DNA from 3 places in the Leuconostoc sp. DB-1 genome. Region 1 is predicted to be linked to each of the others. Evidence: predicted binding sites of a transcription regulator. Region 1 holds the regulator's gene; each other region holds the start of a gene.
The links. The regulator LexA, encoded in region 1, represses DNA repair genes until DNA is damaged. The targets are predictions, from matches to a motif close to CNAACANNTGTTNG.
Positions count from the first base shown of each region.

Region 2: a site for LexA is predicted at 3,615-3,628, ahead of HFP47_RS03505 (Y-family DNA polymerase). Genes of this name have one in related genera too.
Region 3: a site for LexA is predicted at 5,965-5,978, ahead of HFP47_RS02780 (type 1 glutamine amidotransferase family protein). Genes of this name have one in related genera too.

Region 1 is NZ_JABFNJ010000001.1:918,318-926,553, reverse strand. Features, by position in the region: gene HFP47_RS04395 (dihydroorotase) at 1-401, shown strand, start outside; gene carA (glutamine-hydrolyzing carbamoyl-phosphate synthase small subunit) at 398-1,483, shown strand; gene carB (carbamoyl-phosphate synthase large subunit) at 1,476-4,655, shown strand; gene pyrF (orotidine-5'-phosphate decarboxylase) at 4,700-5,395, shown strand; partial or broken gene pyrE (orotate phosphoribosyltransferase) at 5,396-6,027, shown strand; gene lexA (transcriptional repressor LexA) at 6,067-6,705, opposite strand; gene HFP47_RS04365 (YneF family protein) at 6,955-7,191, shown strand; gene HFP47_RS04360 (1-acyl-sn-glycerol-3-phosphate acyltransferase) at 7,202-7,840, opposite strand; gene HFP47_RS04355 (tRNA1(Val) (adenine(37)-N6)-methyltransferase) at 7,900-8,236, shown strand, end outside.
Region 2 is NZ_JABFNJ010000001.1:748,511-756,746, reverse strand. Features, by position in the region: gene spxB (pyruvate oxidase) at 1-1,346, opposite strand, end outside; gene HFP47_RS03515 (hypothetical protein) at 1,643-1,894, opposite strand; gene HFP47_RS03510 (hypothetical protein) at 1,881-2,261, opposite strand; gene HFP47_RS03505 (Y-family DNA polymerase) at 2,254-3,576, opposite strand; gene HFP47_RS03500 (YitT family protein) at 3,680-4,330, opposite strand; gene HFP47_RS03495 (Type 1 glutamine amidotransferase-like domain-containing protein) at 4,543-5,166, opposite strand; partial or broken gene HFP47_RS03490 (oxidoreductase) at 5,516-6,352, opposite strand; gene HFP47_RS03485 (D-2-hydroxyacid dehydrogenase) at 6,683-7,642, shown strand; gene HFP47_RS03480 (LysE family translocator) at 7,682-8,236, opposite strand, start outside.
Region 3 is NZ_JABFNJ010000001.1:587,055-595,290, forward strand. Features, by position in the region: gene HFP47_RS02745 (cation-translocating P-type ATPase) at 1-39, shown strand, start outside; gene HFP47_RS02750 (MFS transporter) at 107-1,285, opposite strand; gene HFP47_RS02755 (alpha-glucosidase) at 1,317-2,987, opposite strand; gene HFP47_RS02760 (LacI family DNA-binding transcriptional regulator) at 3,200-4,180, shown strand; gene HFP47_RS02765 (hypothetical protein) at 4,280-4,975, opposite strand; gene HFP47_RS02770 (hypothetical protein) at 5,216-5,497, shown strand; gene HFP47_RS02775 (hypothetical protein) at 5,515-5,886, shown strand; gene HFP47_RS02780 (type 1 glutamine amidotransferase family protein) at 6,028-6,618, shown strand; gene HFP47_RS10520 (response regulator) at 6,684-6,947, shown strand; gene HFP47_RS10525 (response regulator transcription factor) at 6,944-7,360, shown strand; gene HFP47_RS02790 (sensor histidine kinase) at 7,458-8,236, shown strand, end outside.

The DNA.
Region 1 (8,236 bases):
ATGGAACCATCGATATGGTTGCTACTGATCATGCGCCACATGGAAAAGAAGAGAAACAGAAGTCTTTCCGAGAGGCACCATTTGGCATTACCGGAATCGAAACGAGTTTCCAACTGCTTTATACTTATTTGGTTAAAAATGGTGTGATGACTCTAGAAACTTTGCTTGAGCGAATGGTCACTGCTCCAGTCAGTGCATTCCACTTGCAAGCGCCCACTAGTATCGAAGAAGGTGCGCGAGCAGACCTCGCTCTGTTTGATCTAGATAATAACTATGAAATCGATACTGAAAGCTTTGAATCGATGGGAAAAAACTCACCATTTATTGGATGGAAAGTGTATGGAAAAACACTGGCCACATGGGTTGACGGTGAAATTGTATATAAGGATAACGTAAAATGAAAAAACGCTACTTATTATTAGAAAATGGATCAGTATATGAAGGGGAAGCTTTTGGTGCTGATGTTGATATCATGGCCGAGTTAGTTTTTAATACTGGTATGTCCGGATATCAAGAATCAATTACAGATTTATCATACCGAGGTGAAATTATTGTATTTACTTACCCACTAATCGGTAATTACGGGGTTAATCGTGATGACTTTGAAAGTTTGCGACCAGCTGCATCTGCGATTGTGGTGCACGAAATCGCTCGACGACCAAGCAATTGGCGCAAAACAATGAGTTTGCCTGAATGGGCAGAAAAAACTGGAATGCCCGGTATAACGGGCATTGATACGCGCGCTTTAACAAAAGAGTTACGTAATCAGGGTTCCATGAAAGCAGCGCTTGTTGATGAAATAACGGACGAAGTCGTTGCGAGACTAAAAGCGTTTGAAACATCGAAAACAATGGTTGCAGATGCAACAACAAAGACACAGTATCAAAACCCAACTGATGGTGTATCAATCGCGCTCATTGATTTTGGACTGAAAAATTCAATTCTTCGCTCGCTTGCGAAGCGCGGTGTTAACGTGATGGTATTTCCTGCTAATGTGGACGCAGAAACAGTATTGGCAGCGAACCCTGACGGTATCTTATTGTCGAATGGACCTGGTGATCCCAAAGATGTAAAATATGCCATTCCAACAATTCAGAAGCTACAAAAGCACTTACCGCTAATGGGCATTTGCTTGGGACATCAGCTGTTCGCAATCGCCAATGGCGCAGAAACTTACAAAATGAAATTCGGTCATCGTGGTTTTAATCATGCCGTGCGCACGATTTCCAAAGCGAGATTAGATTTTACGTCACAAAATCACGGCTACGCAGTAGAACGAGCAAGCTTAGAGAAAACAGATCTAGTTGTGACACACGAGGAAATTAATGATCAGACTGTTGAAGGTGTTCGTCTAAAAGGCTACAATGCTTTCTCTGTTCAATTCCACCCAGATGCAGCACCTGGTCCACACGATGCTGAATATTTATTTGATGAATTTTTGGATATGATAGCTGATTCAAAGAAGGAGACTACAAATGCCTAAACGTCAAGACATTAGTAAAATATTAGTGATTGGTTCTGGACCAATTGTTATTGGTCAAGCAGCCGAATTTGATTATTCTGGCACACAAGCCGCGCTCTCTTTAAAGGAAGAAGGGTATCATGTTATTTTAGTAAATTCTAATCCGGCAACGATTATGACTGACGCTGAAATTGCTGACAAGGTATACATTGAGCCTTTGTCAATTGACTTTATTGAACGTATTTTACGTAAAGAGCGTCCAGATGCTATTTTGCCGACGCTAGGTGGTCAAACTGGATTAAATATGGCTAAAGACCTTTCCGAAGCGGGAATTTTGGATGAACTCAATATCGAGTTACTTGGAACTAAGCTATCAGCAATCGAAGAGGCCGAAGATCGTGAAGAATTTAAAGCCTTGATGGAACGTTTGAATGAGCCCATTCCAGAGTCCATCATTGCAACTACTTTAGAAGAATCACTTAATTTTGCTGACACACATGGTTATCCAGTAATTGTTCGTCCAGCCTACACGTTAGGCGGTACCGGCGGAGGTATTGCTCAAACCCATGAAGAGCTTTCGGAAATTACGGCCAATGGATTAGAACTTTCTCCTGTAACACAAGTGTTGATTGAACGTTCGATTGCAGGTTACAAAGAGATTGAATTTGAAGTGATGCGTGACGCCAATGACAACGCATTGGTTGTTGCTTCAATGGAAAACTTTGATCCAGTTGGTATTCATACTGGAGACTCGATTGTGACTGCACCAGTTCAAACATTATCTGATCGCGAAGTTCAAATGATGCGTGATGCAGCGTTAAAAATTATTCGTGCATTAAAAATCGAGGGTGGTGTCAATATTCAAATGGCACTTGATCCTGATTCATACAAATATTATATTATTGAAGTCAATCCACGTGTCAGTCGTTCTTCAGCGTTAGCTTCAAAGGCGACTGGATATCCGATTGCCAAAATGGCTGCAAAAATTGCCGTTGGCTTAACACTTGATGAGATCATCAATCCAGTAACTGGCACGACAAAGGCAGAGTTTGAACCAGCATTAGATTATGTTGTGTTTAAAATTCCACGCTGGCCATTTGACAAATTTTCAACAGCAGATCGTCGCCTAGGCACACAAATGAAGGCAACTGGTGAAGTGATGGCTATCGGTCGCAATATGGAAGAAGCCATGTTAAAGGCTGTTCGCTCACTAGAGATTGGGGCTATTGGTTTAGATGATATAACCTATAAGGATCTTTCAGATAATGAACTGCTAGCAGCATTAATGCCTGCTCGAGATGATCGTTTGTTTATGATTGCTGATTTATTGCGCCGAGGTGTTTCAATTGAAACTATTCATGATAAAACACTAATCAATGAATTCTTCTTGGATAAAGTATTGCATGTTATCGAAATTGAGCAAGACCTTGCCAGCCATGTTGGAGATATTGATCAGTTGCAATATGCTAAAAAGAATGGGTTTGCTGACGAAACAATTGCTAAAATCTGGGGCAAGACAGCTGCTGATATTAGAACACTACGCAAAGATAAAAAAATTAAGCCAGTTTATAAAATGGTTGATACTGTTGCGGCAGAATTTGAATCGGCAACACCGTATTATTATGCAACCTATGAACAGGAAAATGAATCGATTATTAGTACAAAAAAATCGGTACTTGTACTAGGTTCTGGACCGATTCGCATCGGGCAGGGTGTTGAATTTGATTATGCAACTGTTCATGCTGTTAAGGCTATTCAACGGGCTGGATATGAAGCGATTATTATGAATTCTAATCCAGAAACCGTTTCAACGGATTTCTCTATCTCAGATAAATTGTATTTTGAACCACTTACCTTGGAAGATGTTCTCAATGTGATTGATTTAGAGAATCCAGTCGGTGTGGTGGTTCAATTCGGCGGACAAACTGCAATTAATTTAGCTCAACCTTTGTTAGACAATGGCGTAAACATTTTAGGAACCTCTGTAGAGGATCTAAATCGTGCCGAAGATCGTGAAGCATTTGATCAGGTCATAAAAGAACTTGCTTTACCACAACCTGTTGGTAAAACAGCAACCACAGTAGACGGTGCATTAGCAGCTGCACAATCCATTGGATATCCTGTATTGATTCGTCCTTCATACGTTTTGGGTGGTCGAGCAATGGAAATTGTTTCTTCTGACGATGAACTCCAGGACTACATGCAGCGTGCGGTCAAGGTTTCAAATGATCATCCGGTATTGATTGATTCGTACTTAGTGGGACAAGAAGCAGAAGTAGATGTTTTGTCAGATGGTGAAACAGCTGTAATCCCCGGTATTATGGAACATATTGAACGGGCGGGGGTCCATTCAGGGGATTCTATGTCAGTTTACCCACCACAATACTTGTCACAAAAGGTTCAAGATGAAATGGTGCAAGCCTCTATTAATTTGGCTAAAGCTATGAACACAATAGGGTTGATGAACGTGCAGTTTGTTATCCATGAAAATACGGCATATGTTATCGAAGTAAATCCACGTGCATCACGTACAGTACCGTTCATATCGAAAGTCACGCATCTTCCGCTCGCTCAATTAGCAACAAGAGTTATGTTAGGTGAAAAATTGTCAGAAATGGGATTTGAGACGGGACTTGTTCCTAACGATGATATGGTGCACGTTAAAGCACCAATATTCTCGTTCACAAAGTTGCCCGATGTTGATTCTTTGCTCGGCCCAGAAATGAAGTCTACTGGTGAAGTCATGGGGTCAGATATTAACCTGTCCAAGGCGTTGTATAAGGCCTTTATTGCTTCTAACATTAAAGTACCACGTTACGGCAATGTCTTATTCACAGTTGCTGATGATGACAAAGAAGAGGCGCTCGAATTAGCAAAGAGATTCAATGATTTGGGATTTGCTTTGTTTGCAACTGCCGGTACGGGTGCTTACTTGTCAGACAATGACTTGCCTGTGGAAGTACTCGATAAAATTTCGGAATCAGATAATAATGCGGTTGCAGCACTGCGTCAACAAAAAGTGCAGGTTGTTATTAACACAACTCAAGCAGATGACCGTGCTGAAAGCGATGGCCGCTTGATTAGAAATGCTGCGATTGAAAATGCCGTGCCTTTGTTTACTGCCTTAGACACAGTTAGTGCCTTCTTAGAAGTATTAGAGTCGCGCAGTTTTACAGTGAAAGAAATGCACTAAACTTTTTCAAATAAGCTTCGGCTTATGTACATAGGAGGATCATAATGACAGAACAGCCAGTTTTTATTGCTTTGGACTTTCCTGATGCAACTACTACTTACAAATTTTTGAAGCCTTTTTCAGATTTAGTAGAAAAGCCAGCATTGAAAGTTGGTATGGAACTTTTTTATCGTACGGGACCAGAGTTCATCACAGAACTACGTGCATTGGGCTATACGATTTTCTTAGATTTAAAACTTTACGATATTCCAAACACTGTTGGTCGTGCAGTCGCTAATATATCAAAACTAGATGTACAATATTTAACTCTGCATGCAGCTGGAGGGAAAAAAATGCTAGAAGCAGCTGTTGCCAATAAAAGTGAAGCGTTAAAATTACTTGCAGTGACGCAGCTAACTTCTTTTTCTGAAGCTGAGATACAAGAGATACAATTAACCACAGCAACTATTGAAGAAAGTGTTGCACATTTGGCTGAGCTTGCTTACTCGGTGGGCATAGACGGGACAATTAGTTCACCCTTAGAGGCTGGTTTAATTAAGTCACACACGAATGATCGATTTTTACGTATCACACCTGGTATTCGTTTAGCTGGTGATGAAGCTGGAGATCAAGTGCGTGTGACTACGCCAGGGGAAGCCAAGAAGTTGAATTCAACTGGATTAGTTGTTGGTCGATCAATTACACAATCGACCAACCCAGTGGCTGCATATCAATGTGTTGTCAATGAATGGAGAAAATAAATGACAGACTATAAACAACAAGTAGCTAATGATTTACTTGAAATTGGTGCCGTAAAATTTTCGCCAGAAGAACCTTTCACGTGGGCCTCGGGTATTAAGAGTCCAATATATACAGATAATCGGATGACCATTGGTTTCCCTTCGGTACGTCAAAATATATACAAAGGGCTGTCTGAACTAATAAAAAAGAATATAGTGACGTTGAGATTATTGGTGGAGTGGCTACTGCAGGTATTCCACATTCAGCTTGGGTAGCTGAAGAATTAAATAAACCAATGGTCTATGTACGTTCAAAACCCAAAGATCACGGGGCAGGTCGTCAAACGGAAGGTGCATTGGTAAAAAATCGTAAAGTCGTTCTGATTGATGATTTGATATCAACAGGTGGGTCTGTGTTGGCCGCAGTAAATGCGGTGCGTAAGGAGGGAGCAAGTGTCCTTGGTGTTGTTTCCATATTTTCTTATGAATTACCAGCTGGTAAAAAAAATTTTGCTGAAGCAGGACTAACATTTAACTCACTGACAACATATTCACAACTAATTGAAACAGCCGTTAAGCGTGGGGATCTCGATAAATCACAAGTTGAAACCTTACAAAACTGGAAGGAAAATCCAAATGCTTGGCAAGCATAATAAAAAGGCTCATCAGAGATGAGCCTTTTTATTTGGTTTTTAATAAATAGCGTCGCGATACAGTCCGATTACTTTTCCTAAAATAGAGACTTTTTGCAAAATAATTGGCGCCATGCTGTTATTTTCAGGTTGTAAGCGATAATGATCGGCTTCACGGAAAAAACGCTTAACTGTCGCTTCATTGTTATCATTCATTGCGACAACAACATCACCATTATCAGCATTCTCTTGCTTACGTACGATAACTTTGTCTCCATCTAGAATGCCAATGTTAACCATTGAATCACCATGAACATTAAGCATGAATAGGTCACCATCAAATTGCATTAAATTATCTGGGATAGGGAAAAATTCAGTTGCTTCTTCTTCTACTGCCAAAATTGGTGTACCCGCTGTAACCATTCCAAGTACCGGAATTTTTCCGGGTGTGGTTGAAATCCCAAGCATCTCTAAACCAATATCGGTTACTTCAATCGCACGAGCTCTTGGTTTAGAAGCATCTTTTAAAAGATAACCTTTTTTTACCAGACGTTCGATGTGACCGTGAATAGTTGAAGAAGATGATAATCCAACAGCTTCACCAATTTCTCGGACGGTTGGTGGGTAACCATTTTCTGATTGTGCTTCATGAATAAATCGAAGCACTTGAATTTGTTTGCTTTCTTGTGTAATTGCCATGATGGGTTTCCTACTTGTTAAATTTACTATCATCAGTATAACGGAAAAACACGAACAAATCAAACGTTTGTTCGTTATTTTTTTAAAAATTCAACCTAATATTAAATAAATAATAAAAAATTCGTGTTATTTATTTTTATAACGAACAAAATGGTTCATATTGAAAACGTTAACTCTGCAAGTTATTATAGCACGCCTTTGCTGGCTGTGCTATAATAATTATCAGACATTTTAGTAAGGAGAATATGCATGATTAGCACATGGCTAGCAATTTTGATTGCAGTGTTAACTTTAATTATTGGTTTGGTCGGTGGCTTTTTCTTGGCACGTAACTCAATGAAGAGTTATCTTGCAAAAAACCCACCTATTTCAGAAGAAATGATGAAATCAATGATGATGTCAATGGGACAAAAACCATCTCAAAAGAAATTGAACCAAATGATGGCTCAGATGAAGCAACAAAGTGCCAATTCGCAAAAAAAATAAGCCAATCGGCTTATTTTTTTTCTGAACGTTTTGGATCTACATATTTCCAAGTTGGGTCAATCTCAGCATCTAATTCTTGGAAAGCTGCTTGCATCTGCTCAGTATATTTAGCAATATTTTCCTTGTTCAATCGGTCTTTACGATCAATAATAATTGGCTCACCAAAATTAACTGTGGTATTATTACGTTTGAAAAGTTGACTGAACTTTACAGGGCCTTGATATACAGCTGGTACGATTGCCTTTCCAGCCATTCGTGCAATTAGAATGGAACCTGATTTTAAATCATCACTGTGTCTAGAACCAGAAGGAAACATTATTAAAGAGCGCTTGCCATCTTTTAATTCGCGTACAGGTATTTTGATGACGCTTGGGCCAACATTTTCACGATCAACTGGGAATGCGCCGGCTGATTTGATTAACCATGCAAGTGGCTTGAATTTAAATAATTCAATTTTTGCCATGAAAATAAAGTGTTTTGGGTAGGCTGCCACAGCATACCATACTGGATCCCACCAAGTGCGGTGTGGACCAACTAGCACATAGTTATCGTTTTGGGGTATTCTGTCGCGATTCATGTATTTAATGCGGCCAGTAACTGCCCATATTAAAGCAACAGCAATGCCGCGTAAAAAATCATAGAATTTCATATTTATTTACCTCATAAATTAATCATTTCAATTTTACAGATAAACAGAAAGAAACGCAAATGACACAACCATTTCTTAAAGCAAATGAACGTATTGATGGACTTCCATCACAAAATATTAATATCATCCAGAATCCAGACATGTTTTCATATTCCTTAGACGCGATTTTATTAGCACATTTTGCTGATGTAAAGGGAAAAGGTAAAGGGTTATCTGTTGATTTGGGATCAGGTACTGGCGCGGTTGGCCTTTTTTACGCTCCAAAAGTGACTGGGGAAATAAAGTTAGTCGAGATACAACCAGAATTAGCTGAAATGGCACAACGTAGCATTGAACTGAACAATTTACATGAACGTGTTTCAGTCGTTCAAGCTGACATGAAAAATATATTTAATG
Region 2 (8,236 bases), 170 kb from region 1:
TTGTAGCGAACATTTGTCACAACATCTGGATATGTCATTGAAAAGGCACCATCACCTATCAAATTCCAAACTTGACGATCTGGATAAGTGTTCTTGGCACCAATACCTCCCGGTAGACCAATACCCATTGACGCAAACAATGGTGACGTGCGCCACATATTTTTAGGTGTCATGTGCAAATGACGAACTGATAGCTGTGTTACGTTACCAACATCAATTGAGAAAATAGCGTTATCTGCTGCATGCTCATTAATTGCATTATAAACTTGGTAAGCTTGTAGGTCGCCCTCGGTCTTTTTTTCAAGTTTGGTCATATAATCGCGCCAGTTCTGTATATTTTTAATGTTAGCCTGCCACCAAGGTGATTCTGAAACCGAGGAAACCTTGGCAAGTATTTCATCAATTGCTTCACCAGCATCACCGAGGATGGCAACATCATTTTGGTGGCGTTTACCTAGCATTGCAGGATTGTTATCAATTTGGATAAACTTGTCAACGTTACGGAATGTCCCTTCAACTTCTGAAAATGGGAAGTTTGTTCCAACAAATAATACAGTGTCAGCTTCGAGAACAGCTTCGTTGGCTGGCTTCCACCCTACTCGGAAATTTGAACCTGCAAAGGCCTCAAAGTCCCAGTCAAAAGTTTCAAAGTTTTTACCGGTCGTGATAATGGGCGCCTTTATTTTGCGAGATAATGCTTGTACAGCTGAGCCATGACCCATGGTACCCACACCAGCATAAATAACTGGTTGTTTTGCTTGGTTTAATAGTTCAACAGCAGCATCAATATCAGCATTATCGACAGGTGCTGATTTGTATTCTTTATACTTTGGGCCTGATGAATACAGTGGTGTTGAATAAATCGAATTGGCATCAATTTGTGAAAATCCAAAATCTGCAGGTACTTCAAGAACAGCCACACCACGCTTGGCAATCGCCGTACGGATTGCATCATCAACCAAATGAGGCAATTGTTCGGCAGTAGCTACGCGACGATTGTAAACAGCGATACTTTCATACATTGGATTTTGATTTAATTCTTGGAAGGAATCCATGTTTAATTCACGAACTGGCTTTGACCCCAAAATTGCTAATACAGGCGTATTATCCATAGCTGCATCATATAAGCCATTAATCAAATGAGTAGCCCCTGGACCACCTGATCCAACAGCGACGCCTAATTTTCCACCGAATTTCCATTGCATCACGGCAGCCATTGCAGCAACTTCTTCATGTTTAACTTGCAAAAACTTAATATTATTTTCAGGATGTCCCATAGCATCCATCAACCCGCTTAATGTTCCGGAAGGAATGCCATATATAGTATGAACACCCCATCCTTCCATGACTTTCAAAGCTGCTAACCCAGCTGATATTTTTTATCTGACATTCTAACCTGGCCTCCTAAAAACAAAAACGTTGTAAGCGCTTTCATTATGATAACTAAATTGTATATCAACTAGGATAGAATATCAAATTAGTGAAGTAGCTAACAGTAATACTCGGATTTGAAGGAGCAAACATTATTCAATTAATTATTGTAATCACCCTATCTACCGAGGCTGAAGTGTTTATAAGACGAATAGTATAGAGCATATTGAATCTAAAAACAACTTTAGATGATAATTAATTCACGAATAAATTAGTTGGTGTTAACCGTCAGGCCAGTAGCCTGATGAATCATTGTCGCTAACTCTGGTATTTGAGATCGATATTCATCATTTAAACGAGCAATCTGCTGTGAATGAGTCGCATGTCCAATCCGATAATATTCAAAGAACACATTAACTTTTTTAGCATATCGTTGATTAACCAATCGTACTTCATAAATAGTATTAGGTTGTTTAGTGAATAAAGAATTAATCTCTGCGATAATATTTTCAATTGGATTCATTTTTTCTTACCACTGTTCTAATGTCTTCAAAGGCTATGAATTGGTGGTCAATATAGACACCTAATTCGGAAAAACCATTTATTAAACCAGTCACATTAGGGATCAGATTTCCTTCGTTATCTTTAATATTTTGTTGAACGGTTACGGCATGATAATTAGCAGAAGCGTGTCGTAAAATATCTTGCGCATCATTTAGTGATATTGCGGGTAATTTCTTAGTTATTGCATTTCGTTGAATGCCCTCTTTGGTTAAAGAAGAAGTGTGGTCGGACAGAAAGTAGCCGTTCCATTTAATTTTTCCTCGTTCTCGGTAATCGTTTTGGAAGTAGCGATTGATTATCGTAGTGAAATCATCATTGTCAGTCATAACTGTTGCCTCCGTTGTGTCCGCCAACTAAACTAGCTCGGTTAATGGCTGTTCCACCGACTTCTTTAGACATAGCCCGCATCAAAGCTGTAGTACCAAACCGTTGACGAATTTCGTCGACAACTTGATCAATTTTGTTTGTTTTAAGGATGTGTTCAGGTTGTTCAAAAAGATTAAGCTGTACTCCAGTATCATCAACTAGTCCACCGTAATCAATCCCGATGTGTCTAATAATCTCGCCTCGCCAGTGCTTTCTGAAGAGGTTGATCATAACAGCCATTAATGCATTGGTATCGTTAGTGGGACTAATACGACATTGTTTTCTAAAGCCATGTGATTCTTGTTTCTCACTTTCAGAAAAAGAATAACCAATAAACAAGCTAACTAAGCAAGTTTGCTTTTGGTGGGCACGAATTCTTGTGGCAACTTGATCCGCCATTTCTCGAATCACGATTTCAATCTCAGCTTGTTGGCCGTAATCACGTGGTAAAACTTGAGAATTACTATATGATTTATTTTTGGGCCTGATTGTTTCAGTCAGATCAGATCGGTCAATACCCCAAGACAAAGCTAACAATTGTTCACCCATTAATCCCAGTTTCGAACGAAATAGATATGGATCTTGGTGAGATAAGTCATACATTGAGTGAATACCCATCAAATTTAGCTTACGCGCAGTTCGTGAACCAATACTCCAAACATCAGTTAGTTGTGTGATTGGCCACAATTTATTTGGTACATCTTCATAATGCCAAATGCCAGTTAAATTTTTTGCGTGTTTAGCTTCAATATCAAGCGCCAATTTAGCTAAGACTGGTGAATCACCAATACCAACAGTTAAATAGATGCCTGTTTCGTCCCGAACTTGTTGTTGTATTTTGAAAGCAACTTCTGCTGGTGTTTTGCCAAATAACTGCCAAGAATGTGTCATATCAAGGATAGATTCATCAATAGAATATGGCAATAAGTGCGCATCATCAGTGTATTGTCGATAGATGTTATTAATACGTAGATTTTCTTGAATATAAAGGTTCATTCTCGGATGAGCAATCACTAAGTCCGGACAAACAGGAATATCACGTTGTCGGGTAACGTTAGTGATACCCAGTATTTTCTTGGCCATTGGTGAAGATGCCAAGACTAAACCGCCGTTGGTATTTTCTTGTTCTGACATCACAACAAGTAAGGCTTTCAATGGATTGTAGTTACGTTCCACACACTCAACACTGGCATAAAAGCTTTTAGAATCAATCATAAATATCACACGTCGTTCCTCTTGCGTGTAGTTGTATTCAATTTTCTGCTTGTTTACCATATGCTGTCTCCAAAACAAAAGCTGTATAATTCATTATACGAACAAACGTTCTGTTTGGCAAGAGGATAAATTGTATTTAATTTTTGAATGACGAAACGCACAACTAAAAGCTGTGCGTTTTTTGTATGTGGTGTTTTATTTTTTTAAATAGCTGACGCCAGTATTGTACAATATAGCCAGTTAACGTGGCAATCAAAAAAGTTCCAATACCCAGTGGTCCACCAAATATAATGGCAACTACAAAAAAGAACAAATCTTGAACAGACCTTGTCAGACGATAACTGGCCCATTTCTTTTTGTTGAACAATGGCGCAACCGCATCGTACGGGGAAACACCAAGATTTACACTTGTATATATGCCAATTCCTAATGAAAATAAAAACATACCAATGACAAATAAAAATATGTTTTCAAGATAAGAAAAGCTTCCAAACCAACGCCCAACTATAGGTTCAAACTTCGGTGTAAAATAAGCGATAATGTATCCTGGTAACGACATATTAATTAATGTTCCGACGCCAAACTGTGTTTGATCGAAAAACAAAATGCCAAGGAACAATAGCGCATTAAATCCAAGCTGATAGTTCCCTAAATTCCAATGGAAGGTATCTGATATACCAACATCTGCTGCTGTTGCTGGATCAATGCCCATGTTCGCCAAACGGAATAAAACAATCCCAAAGGCAATGATAATGGTACCAACAATAGACAAACAAAGACGAAAAGAATACGATCTTAATTTTTTATTGAACAAATTCTTTTCCTCAACTTATTATTTATAAGTAAAGTTTAAATGGATGATAGTGAATTGTCAATTAATGATTTAAGTTCTGTATTGAGCGTATCTGTAATTTTTTCAGCACAACCCCTATTCCACTATTCTTTAAAAGAAGTTGAGTATAACGCGAAAAGTTAGGATTTTGAGATTAAATCGTTATTTGATATATAGGGTTTCCAATTCGGTATTTAATCAATCAGGACTTTATCTTTGCAATGACACGATAAGGCTTGATCATTATTAAGCCTCATGATTTTAACTCCAGTTGTATTTTCATACGAAGTTAGTTTTTTGTCAATATCAGCATCACGCGTTAACATTTCTTTGAAGTGCGGGAAAATTGTAGTACTTGTTAAGTTCAAACCTGTTAAATCTGTATCATTAAATTGGTTGTCCTCTGGATAAAGATATTGCAAATATTCGATGGAAGGTCCCATTACAATCGATCCAGCACTTAGCCCAAAAATTGGAACCCCAGTCCTACTAATGTCTTTTAAGATATGGTCAGCACCACTTTTTTTCAAGAAATGTAGTAGATAAAATGGATAACTACCATTCAAGAATATCAAGTCATAACCATATAGTTTCTTTGCACTTTCAAACTCCACATCAAGAAAATCAACCTGATCTAGTCTAAATTCTAATAAGTCATTTCTGATTTGTTGCATTTGTGGATGCTTCTCTTTTTCTTCTGGTCTAGAAGTAGATATAATACATGCTTTACTAGAATGTTCTATATTAAGCAATCCTAGTGCAGCACGTTTGATTTTATCTGTTGAGAACCCGTAAGCAGTCAATAGTAGTTTATTCATTGCGGTTTTACGCTTTCTAACCCATGATTATGTCATAAAAATAATATTAAGTGTAATTATAGCACCATTTCAGACGCTAAGAGGCCATCGAATGGGAGAAAGTATTCATTGTAACAACAAAAATGTGATTGTTCGTAAAATAAAAAAATCCTGATAATCAGGATAGGCCATTTAAGTAACTCTTATGATTTTGAATCTAAACAGTTGTTATAAATTATTTTCATGTAAGTTATAGTGATAAACTTCTTTGTTTATCCATTTATCGGATTCAAACGTAAAATTTTTTCGAACAATTTCAAAATAGCCCCCAACTTCTTCAAAAATAACGGTCTGTTAACTCTCTTCCCATCTATTGCCAATATGTCTCGTCGCCATAGTCCAGATGGGTTGAATCCTCTTGCCATTTTTGCATATCATGTTGAATATTAGAAATTTCTTCTTGTTCACGTTTAAAAGCATTTTGACCGGCAATAAAATGCAAAGGCGGATTGTCAGAGGCAGCGATTTTAATAAATGCCTTTGCAGCTAGTTCAGGAGAGCCAGTTTGTTCGCCTGATCTGGCATGTGAAGCTTCCTCAGATGTTCTTGCTGGCGTATTTTCATAATCGTTAATTGAATGTTTGGCAGAAAATTGTGATCTGCCTGCCCAATCAGTTCTAAAGGGACCAGGCTCGACATTTGTTACCTTAATACCAAAAGGTTCAACTTCTAATGATAACGCCTTACCTAATCCCTCTAAGGCATGCTTGGTTGCATTGTAATAGCCATAGGTGGGTAACGCTAGTAAACCGCCTATTGATGTGACATTGATAATTAATCCTGATCTGTTTTTTCTCATAGCTGGTAACACTGCACGAATCATCGCACTAGCCCCCAAAAAATTTGCTTCAAACATTTGGCGGACTGCAGTTTCATCTGATTCTTCTATCGAACCTGAGTATCCGTAGCCAGCGTTATTAACCAGAACATCAATTTTTCCAAACTTATTGAGCGTTGACTGGACAGCATTGTTGACTTGTTCTTGGTCTGTGACATCCAATTGTACTTTAAGTAGCAAATCATCCTCATTCGTTTCTAAATCATTAAATGCTGATAAATTTCTTGCAGTAGCTACGACTGGAATCTTTTTTGCAATTAATTCTTCAATTAATTTACGCCCAAATCCAGTTGATCCACCCGTTACAAGCTAAACTTTTTCTTCATTCCTTGACATTTAGTTTCCTCCTATATGATAAGCATCCGCGCCGGAACTCCGTCTGAAATCATATGATAACAAACAATTAGCGTTCATTTGTTTCATTTTATCACTTTATTTTAATTGAGCGCGGTTAAGGACTCAAAACCCCGCGGTGTTGATATTCACGAAATAATTCTTGCGACAATCCCCTATTCTTAGTCTTAAAGTTTAAAAATCATGGTTAATAGGTCATAAGTGATAAAATATGACTAAATTACTTTTCAGATCCTTGTAGTAAAAGATTTATTCAAATGGCTCAAAGAAACGGAGATATAAGTTATGAAAATTGTACTTTTAGATGGTTATGATCTCAATCAAGATTTAAATTGGGAAACGTTAAAAAATTTGGGCGACTTTGAGTTTTATAGCCGTACATCAGTAGATAATGACACTGAAATTTTGCAGAGAATCGATGATGCGGAAGTTGTGATAACACATAAGACCCCACTAGATGATAGTGTAATCAGTCGTGCTTCACAGTTAAAATATATTGGCATTATGGGAACAGGTTATGACGTTGTCGATATTGATAGTGCAAACAACCACAACATTATTGTGACGAATGTGCCTACTTATGCTACGGATGCTGTCGCGCAATTTACCTTTTCATTATTACTAGAAATAACTGGTCAGGTTGGATTACATAACCAATTGGTCCATGATGGGAAATGGTCTAGTGTCGATGATTTTACATTTTGGGATAAACCGCTATTTGAATTGAAAGGTAAAACATTAGGGCTCATTGGTTATGGTCGAATTGCTCAAAAAGTGGCAGAATTAGCCAATGCTTTTTCAATGAAAGTTATTTTTTATAATCATCGACCTAGTGTTGCAACCCAAAAATGGGTCAACCAAGTTTCTTTAGATGAGCTTTTCCAAAAAGCGGATATTATTAGTCTTCATGTTGTTCAAACACCAGAAACGATTAATTTAATTAACAAGACTACTATCTCAAAAATGAAAGATGGTGTGATTTTAATCAATACAGCCCGTGGAAAACTTATTAGTGAAAATGACATAGCCGAGGCACTAAATAATGAAAAAGTTTATGCCTTAGCTACAGATGTTGTCCAAAAAGAGCCAATTGAAAAAGACAATCCTTTATTAAAAGCTAAAAATTGCTTTATTACACCTCACATCGCTTGGGCACCATTAGAGACTCGTGAAAGATTATTACGCATAACCGTAGATAATTTAAATGCATATTTATCAGGAGAAGCCAAAAACGTTATTGGTTAAATGTGCTAAAAAAAACAGTTGGAACTAACTTCTGGTTATTCACAGCCAGATCTTTAAAGTAGTAAGCCATAGCAATAATGCTCCGGATCGATTAATCCACATTAAAGAGTTCATGCTAATCCCTCTGCTAACAAAATGAGAAATTAACATATTCGAAAAATCCACTATAAAACTTAATATGCCATAACATAGTGCTAGATATACCATATCAACTTGAGTATGACCAAATTGCGGGAAAAAAGTTGTATAAAATAATAGTGCCTTAGGATTACTGATAGCAATGAGCACACCTCGTATGAATGTTGGTTTTCTGCTATCTTGATTAATCTGCTTACGAGTCCACATTTGGATGGCTAAGTACGTTAAATAGCCAGAACCAATTATTTTTAACACGACCAATGAGTAGGATGAAATTTTGAGGAAGCTACTTATAAATATTAAAGAGATGCCCATACCACAAAAATATCCTGCAGTGAGTCCTATAATCAATGGCATCATTGTTTTAATCTCATTAGTCATACTGTTTGTTGTTACATATATTACAGAAGGACCTGGGGAAATTATAATAACGGTACTAGCTAATATAAAGGTTAT
Region 3 (8,236 bases), 330 kb from region 1:
TTGTTGAAGTATGTACGCCCAACATTGTTTAAAGTGTGATAAATGAAAAAGCTTTGTCCTTGAGACAAAGCTTTTTTGTTATATATTTTAAACCTATTTATGATCATTAATTCATAATATTTTGATGTACTTTTTTCTGGAAAAAGGTTTGGTAAATCAATACAATCATTGTCAGAATGATTAACAACCAGAATGCTGTTAAGAATGGGCCAGCATGTGTCGTTAATGAGTTCATTTTTCCTAATTCGCTTAAGAACAAGGGGGTTGAGAAAGACCCAAGATTTGCGCCAATTAATAGAGTTGAGTTAGCCAATGTTTCTGATCCTTTTGGTGCTATAACACTGACTAGCGAGAAAATATAAGATCCTACAAGTGGATATGACATACCGCAAACAACAGCACCAAGTGTGACACCAAAAACGCTATGAAAACTAACCATAATTAATGAACCGAGCGCCATAAATAAAATGCCTAATGGTAAAATAAATTTTTTAACAAAACGATAAATACGTCCGAAAAGTATGCCCATTACCATGCCCATCAGTGTATTAGCTGAAATAATCAAACTTGAAACGGCGCTTGATTTTGAAAGATCAGTGACTATAATATTTGGAACCTGAATAATAACTGCTGTAGTACAAGCAACCATGAACGCTAATAATACTGTCATAATGAGGACAGGTAAGTTAATACGCTGTTTATTATTATCGCTACCTTGTGGGATAGGTGGTTCTGGCACTACTTTTAAAAAGAAGGCTAGTAGTGGGAAAGCCAAAAGATAGATTAAAAATGAAGCATGCCAGTTAATTAGCACGAGTAAGCCAACGACAATGTTTAAAATTGAAACACCAATTTGTTCCGTAGCAGAACGAAAACCAAGCATTTGAGAACGCGTAGGGTCTTCGTAAAATAAATCAATGATAGTGATGGCAAGTGAATTAAACAGGCCAATACCACACCCCACGATTAACCTTGAAATTAAAATTAAGATAAAACTATGGGAGAAAAATGGAAATACACCGGCTACGCCCGTTAAAATCAATCCAATTGTAATCGTCCTCTTAATACCAAGCTTTTTGGAAATGATACCAGAGAGAAGTAATGTTATCATAACTGAAAATTGCTGTATGGTAGCAATCATATCAATTTGTGATACGGAAATATTTGGGAAACTCTTCGCCATTTCAGGTAATGCAGAGGAAATGGCTGTACCTGTTGTGATCATAACAGATACGGATAAAACAGCTAGAACAAAAATTTTAGAATGAGGATTTTTTTGATTCAAAATAGCACCTTCTTTTTGTCAGAAATTTTGATTATTTCGTCAAAAGATAAACTTTGCTTTCATATGGGCGTAAGGTTGTTCCCTGATCATCTAAATAGTTATTGATTAACAATTCTGAGAACTTCGTTTGTCCATAGTCACGGGTGACTACTTTGTCAGTGAAGTTGCTCAAAACAAGAACAGACTGTTCTTTATAGTGACGAAGGTATGCGTATACCTGGTTGTCTTCAGAATCAATCGCTTCAAACGTTCCATATCTAACAATCTCTGAATCATGACGAAGTTGTATTAGCTTCTGGTAATGATAGTAAACGGAGTCGTTATCAGATAAAACATTTTCGGCATTGATTGCTGTGTAATTTTTGTTTGGTGCATACCAAGGTGTCACATTTGAAAATCCGGCATTTTGTTGGTTATTCCATTGCATAGGGGTTCTCGCATTATCACGTGACATATTAGCTAAATACTTTAGCATTGTTGCGCTGTCAACAATCTTTTGCTCATCAACAAACTCGTGATAAAAGTTGACTGACTCAATATCTTCATATTGTTCCAAACTCTCAAAATGACCGTTAGTCATACCTAGCTCTTCACCTTGATAAACGTAGGGTGTTCCTTGCATCATATGCAAGGTAGTTGCTAACATTTTAGCAGATAATACTCTGAATTCAGGTTGATCATTTCCAAATCGAGAAACTGCACGTGGCTGGTCATGATTATTCCAATAGAGACTATTCCATCCCTTGCCATCTAATCCAATTTGCCAACGATTTAAGGAAGCTTTCAACTCCACTAGGTTAATAGGTTCGTCATTCCATTTACCCAGTCGTACGTCCGGATTTGGGCTGAGGGAAACATGTTCGAATTGGAAGACCATGTTCAATTCATGACTATCTAATCCAGTATATTTAATCGCATCTTCAGGGGTTGAGCTAGGCATTTCACCAACAGTAATTGTGTCGTATTTGGACAGTACTTCGTCGTTCATTTGGCGTAAAAATTCGTTAAGTCGGTGACCATCTGCTACAAAATCCATTGTTGTTCCTGCAGTTACTGGTTCTGTGACATCAGGCAAGCCTTCAGGTTTAGAAATTAAATTGATTACATCCATTCGAAATCCATCAACACCTTTATCCAACCAAAAGCGTTCAATATCGAAAACTGCCTCGCGAACTTCAAGATTTTCCCAATTGAGATCTGGTTGTCCTTCAGCAAACATGTGTAGATAGTATTGCTTTCGTTCAGGAACATAAGTCCAAGCAGAACCGCCAAATGCTGCAAGCCAATTGTTTGGTTCATGTCCGTCTACTGGATCCCGCCAAATATAATAATTGGCGTACTCGTTAGTTTGATTCTTGCAACTTTCTTTAAACCAAACATGTTGATCTGACGTATGATTAACAACCAAATCCATCATAATTTTAAGATCTAGGCGATGTGCTTGTTGAAGTAAATCTTCAAAATCCTGCATTGTGCCATAATTTGGGTTAATATTGCGATAATCAGCAATATCGTAGCCGTTGTCTTTATTTGGAGAGACATAAATAGGATTTAACCAGATGACATCAGCACCCAAGTTATGGATATACTGCAATCGTTGAGTGATACCAGCAAGGTCACCAATACCATCGTTATTACTGTCTTGAAAACTCATAGGATATATTTGATATACTACTGAGTCCTTAAACCATTGTTTTGTCATTGTTTGATTCTCCTTTTTATTTTGTACTCATAGATTACCACTTTGCGTAAACGTTTACAATTCATTTATACCAGTACAGTAAACGTTTACTTAGTGTAATAATTGATTTAATCATAAGGGCACGACAAAAATAAGAATTTATTTAATTTATACGATGGAGTAGTGTTGGGATATAATAAAATGAGGTAGTAAGTTAGAAAACGGGGTTAATGATGTCAGTTACAATTAAAGATGTTGCTAAAAATGCAAATGTTTCAATCGCAACTGTTTCCAGAGTGTTAGCGGGTAAAAAAGAGGCCTACTCTCTAGCAACTGAAAAAAGAGTTCATAAAGCAATTCAAGAATTGGGCTACAAAAAAAATAAAGCCGCAGTAGAATTGGTGACCATGAAAAGCAATGTTATTGCAATTTTGGTATCAACGCCCAAAACAAATTTTGCGATGAAAATCATTGAAAGTATTCAAAAAAATGCCTATAAGAAGGATTTGAGTGTGATAATTTTATTTGTGGGTGATAATGATGAAGAGACGCAAATTAAAGCACTTAATACTGTTATTGAGCGACCGGTCAAGGGCATATTATTAATTTCCGTAGAATTATGTGGTGATGCTATCAATCTACTAAAGAATAGTGGCATTTCGAATGTATTTGTTTCAACTGCAATGAGTAAAGAATCAAAGTTTGTGTCTTCAGATGATTTTAAAATAGGATATGAAGCAACCAAGTTTTTGATTCACAAAGGGCACAAAAAAATTGGTTTATCAAGTTTGGAAGTGGATAAATTTATAGGTCAGCAACGAGTAGCCGGCTATTTGTCAGCTCTGAAGGACCATCATATTCCTCAAAATGATGATTGGATTTTTGATGGCGATTACTCATATGAAAGTGGTGTAGCATCAATGCAATATTATGCATCACAAACGGATATAACAGCAGTTATTGGCGCGAGCGACTTGGCAGCAATAGGCATTATTAATACAGCTCAAAAATTAGATATTAATGTACCAGATCAACTAGCAGTGATCAGCATTGACGGCACCTATTTAGTTGATATTGTTAGCCCTCGTATCACGAGCGTCACACAGTCATTCTATAATATGGGAGAAACTGCTTTAAAAATGTTGTTTAGTAAAGGCAATGAGTCCAGTCACATTTATACCTCTTTTCAGATAGACGAACGTGAGAGTAGTTGAATAAAATGAGAATGATTTCAGAATATATTTGTACTAAAAAGACCCCTATACATTCATCATGTGATGTGTGCATGGCGGTCTTTTTACAGTTGCAGTCATTTAGCGCGAAATGGACTTTATATGGGCTCGAAGTGTTATCACCAAACCAACAATAATTAAAAAAATACCAATTGCCGCACCAAACAATCCTGTTGATGACGAAGCACTAGGTGAATTTTCATAGGACAATAGTGCATATTGTGTCATCACAATGGCAACTAATCCATCAGCTAAATTTAATGATTTTAAATAAGTAATAATTGGACTACGAAAATGACGAGCTTTAATCCAGCCAACGACGGATGTCACAATTTTAGTGAAGCCAATTAGTGCAATTAGCAACACAATACTCTGATTATATCGTTGTGGTTCGTTTACGATATACATATAAATCGATAATGTAACAAGAGCCATGCCCAGTAAACCGTATAAGATACCACCTTCTCGCAAGTATCTAATTTCAATTTTTTCTCGCTCTAAGGGATTTATGTTTGAAACTCTAATTTGACGATATCGCCACAAAAAGTATGATCGAATAGCCAGTAAAATAATATAATAGCCCCCAAATATTAAAAACCATAAAGATAAAAAGAATATACCAATAGTTAATTTGATAAGCGCAAATACCAAATTAGATATTGTGCTTGCGGCATTATATAGAACTACACGATCAGATTTTTCTGAAATGTGATGTCTTAAGTTGTGATGATCAATGATGTCATTAAATTTTGTCGTTATTTTTTTGATGAGCTGCATATGATTATCTTTCGTGGAATGATATATGGCGTCCAGTTAATCAGTTAAAGAATTCAATTCTCATTGTATCAAAAATTTGCTGATAAAACGCAGTAACGCTTAAGATTAACAAATTGTAAACAAAAGTATCGATGTTTTGATTAATAAAACGTCATTAACAAAACCGAAACAAAACCTTAGCAATTTATAAACAAAGTAATTAGATAATTAATTCAATCAAAAGGATAAAGGAGATAAGAGATGGCAATTGTATTAAATATCATTATCGGAGTTGTGACAGGGTTAGGTGTCGCATTTTTGGGAAATGTGGTGAAACAACCTGGTACAGTATTGAGGAAAAACATCACCCTTGGCACTGGTATTTTGTTAGGTAGCTTGGGTGCAGTTTCGGCTGATCAACTACTAAATTACGGACCTACACTGATGGAAACTAACTTTGTACCAGCCATTGCAGGCGGCATAGTGTTATCATTTGTCGGCGTATACGCAGGAAAACGATGGTTACATTTAGGCACAAACTAAAAGGATAGTGGAATCTAATGAAGAAAAATGACTTTATAATCTTGCTAGGGTGGATTAGTAGTGGCTTTCTATTCGCAATTGGGATGTGTATGGTTTTACTACCGGAATGGGGCGTAGAGTTACAAGGTGCAATTCTAGGTGGCGTTGGTATTATTAGTGCTCTATCTGTATTTTTGGCTAAACGTAAAATGGCAGGAAAAGCGTTATGGATTTGGAATACTAGAATCGTAGTAATCAGTTTGTTTGGTTTTGTTAGTGCGATCGTATTTGGATTAGGTATGGTAATGACAATGGTTTGGGGGATGATGACTTTGGGTATTATTCTAGGATTTGTTGGCGTACTGATGTTAGCTGCCTTGCTACCAATGGTTAAGGGATTTGAAGAATAAGGCTGAACTCAATTATTATTTTTAATATTAGAAAAGGCATTGTTGATTACATAACGATGCTTTTTTTGTGTCGATATGCGAACTTGTGTTCCCTTTTTCTATATGATAAGCTATTTAAATATTAAGAAAGAGGAATGATACATGAAAACAGCAGTGTTTCTTTTGTTAAACGAATATGCAGATTGGGAAGGTGCCTATCTATCAAGTCAATTAAATCAATTAACCGATTGGACAGTCAAAACTGCTTCCATTCAAAAAACTATACACTCCATTGGTGGTTTTCAGACTAAAGTAGACTACTCTATTAACGAGATTCCTCTAGAAACCGAGTTACTTGTTTTGATTGGTGGTAATTCATGGCATATCAACAGCCTTGAAATTACTAATCTAATCAAAAATCGTTTAGTCGCGGGGAAAACGGTGGCGGCCATTTGTGGTGCAGTTGATTTCTTGGCCAAAAATGGTTTATTGAATGATAAAAAGCATACTGGTAATTCAGTATATTTGTGGCAGAGTTATGAGCAATATACAAACTTGTCTAGATTCTTGGAAGAACAAGTTGTAGTAGATGAACCTTTAATTACTGCCAATGGAACAGCAACCTTAGAGTTTACAAATCAAGTTATGAAAACAGTTCACGCACTGCCAGTAGATCAAATTGATAAAACAACCAATCTGTACAAACTGGGATTTTACAAGTATTGTGACAAATTCGGTAATCCCTATGCTTAGCGAATGAGCTTGCATTTATTCATGATTTGGTTTACCTTCAAGTAAGTAAATAAAGGACACAAATTATGAAATATAAAATTTTTATAGTTGAGGATAATCAAGAAATCGTAAGCCTGCTGAAAAAAGGTTTGATTAGTTGGGGACTAAGTGCAGTTAGTTGTAAAGATTTTAATCAAGTTGAAGAGGAAATTACAATGCATTCACCACATTTAGTGTTGATGGATATTAATTTACCTTACTATAATGGCTTTTTTTGGACACAGAAAATACGTCAAAATAGCATGATACCGATAATTTTTTATCTAGTCGTGATGAAGAAAGTGATATGATTCTGGCCATGAATTTCGGCGCAGATGATTACATTACTAAGCCGTTTAACATAGATTTATTAATCGTAAAAATTAATGCATTGCTGAGACGCGAATATAGCTTCAGTGTAGAGAAAAAGCATTCTCAATTTCAAGGTTATACCTTGAATATTATTGATAATCAGTTAATATATGACAGTCGAGAGGTAGTTCTCTCCAAAAATGAAACAAAGCTATTGTATCTTTTATTTACTCATCCAAATCAACTTGTTACCAGAGAGGACATTATGGCTACTTTGTGGGATAACGAGATGTTTGTTGATAAGAATACGTTAGCGGTCACGCTAACGAGATTGCGTAACAAAGTAACAGAAATTGGATTTTCAAAGTATTTACAAACTGTCAAAGGTAAGGGGATTAAGCTTAGTGATTAAAAAAATATTTGGCTTAGCGTTGCAGTTTTTATCTGACTTTTGGTATCTGTACGCCTCATTTATGTTAACTTTTCTTTTGCTAATGTGGAGCGTGATTATGCGATCACTAAGTTTAGACTCGATGTTCGATGTCCTTTGGGGTGGTTGTTATATTTTAATTGTAATTACTTGTATTTTATTTTGGAAATGGTACCGAGCACACAAGGGACTGATTCAGTTGCTGTGCGAAGAAGAGGTACATACATTATCAAGCATTGCGACCTTGTCTAGTCACGAACGAATGTACCAACAATTAATTAAAAAGCAACAATTGCATCAAGAAAAAATGCAGGCACAGTTAAATGAAGATGCAAATGACATTCAAGATTACTATGCAATGTGGGCCCATCAAATTAAAGTACCGCTGTCCGTTTTAGATTTAATGAATCAAACTGGGACAATTGAAAAATATGAAACTAGTAATCAATTGTTAGTGATCAATCAGTATTTGGATATGATGTTGCAGTTTATTCGTTTAAAAAACTTCAATCAGGATATAGCGTACCAGGATATGAGTGTCCAAAAGTCTTTAAGATCGGTGATCAAAGATTATAAATATTGGTTCATCCATAAAGATTTAGCTGTTAGCATAAATGAATTTGATTTTTCTGTCGTTAGTGATGCCAAATGGCTTCGATTTGTATTTGAACAAGTTATATTTAATGCAATTAAATATACACCTCAGGGCAAAATAAATATTATTTGTCAAAATGACAATCAGGTCATTATTAAAGACACGGGCATTGGTATTGCGCAAAATGATTTACCAATGATTTTTAATCAAGGCTATACAGGATTTAATGGGCGCATTAATAGTAATGCGAGTGGCCTTGGTTT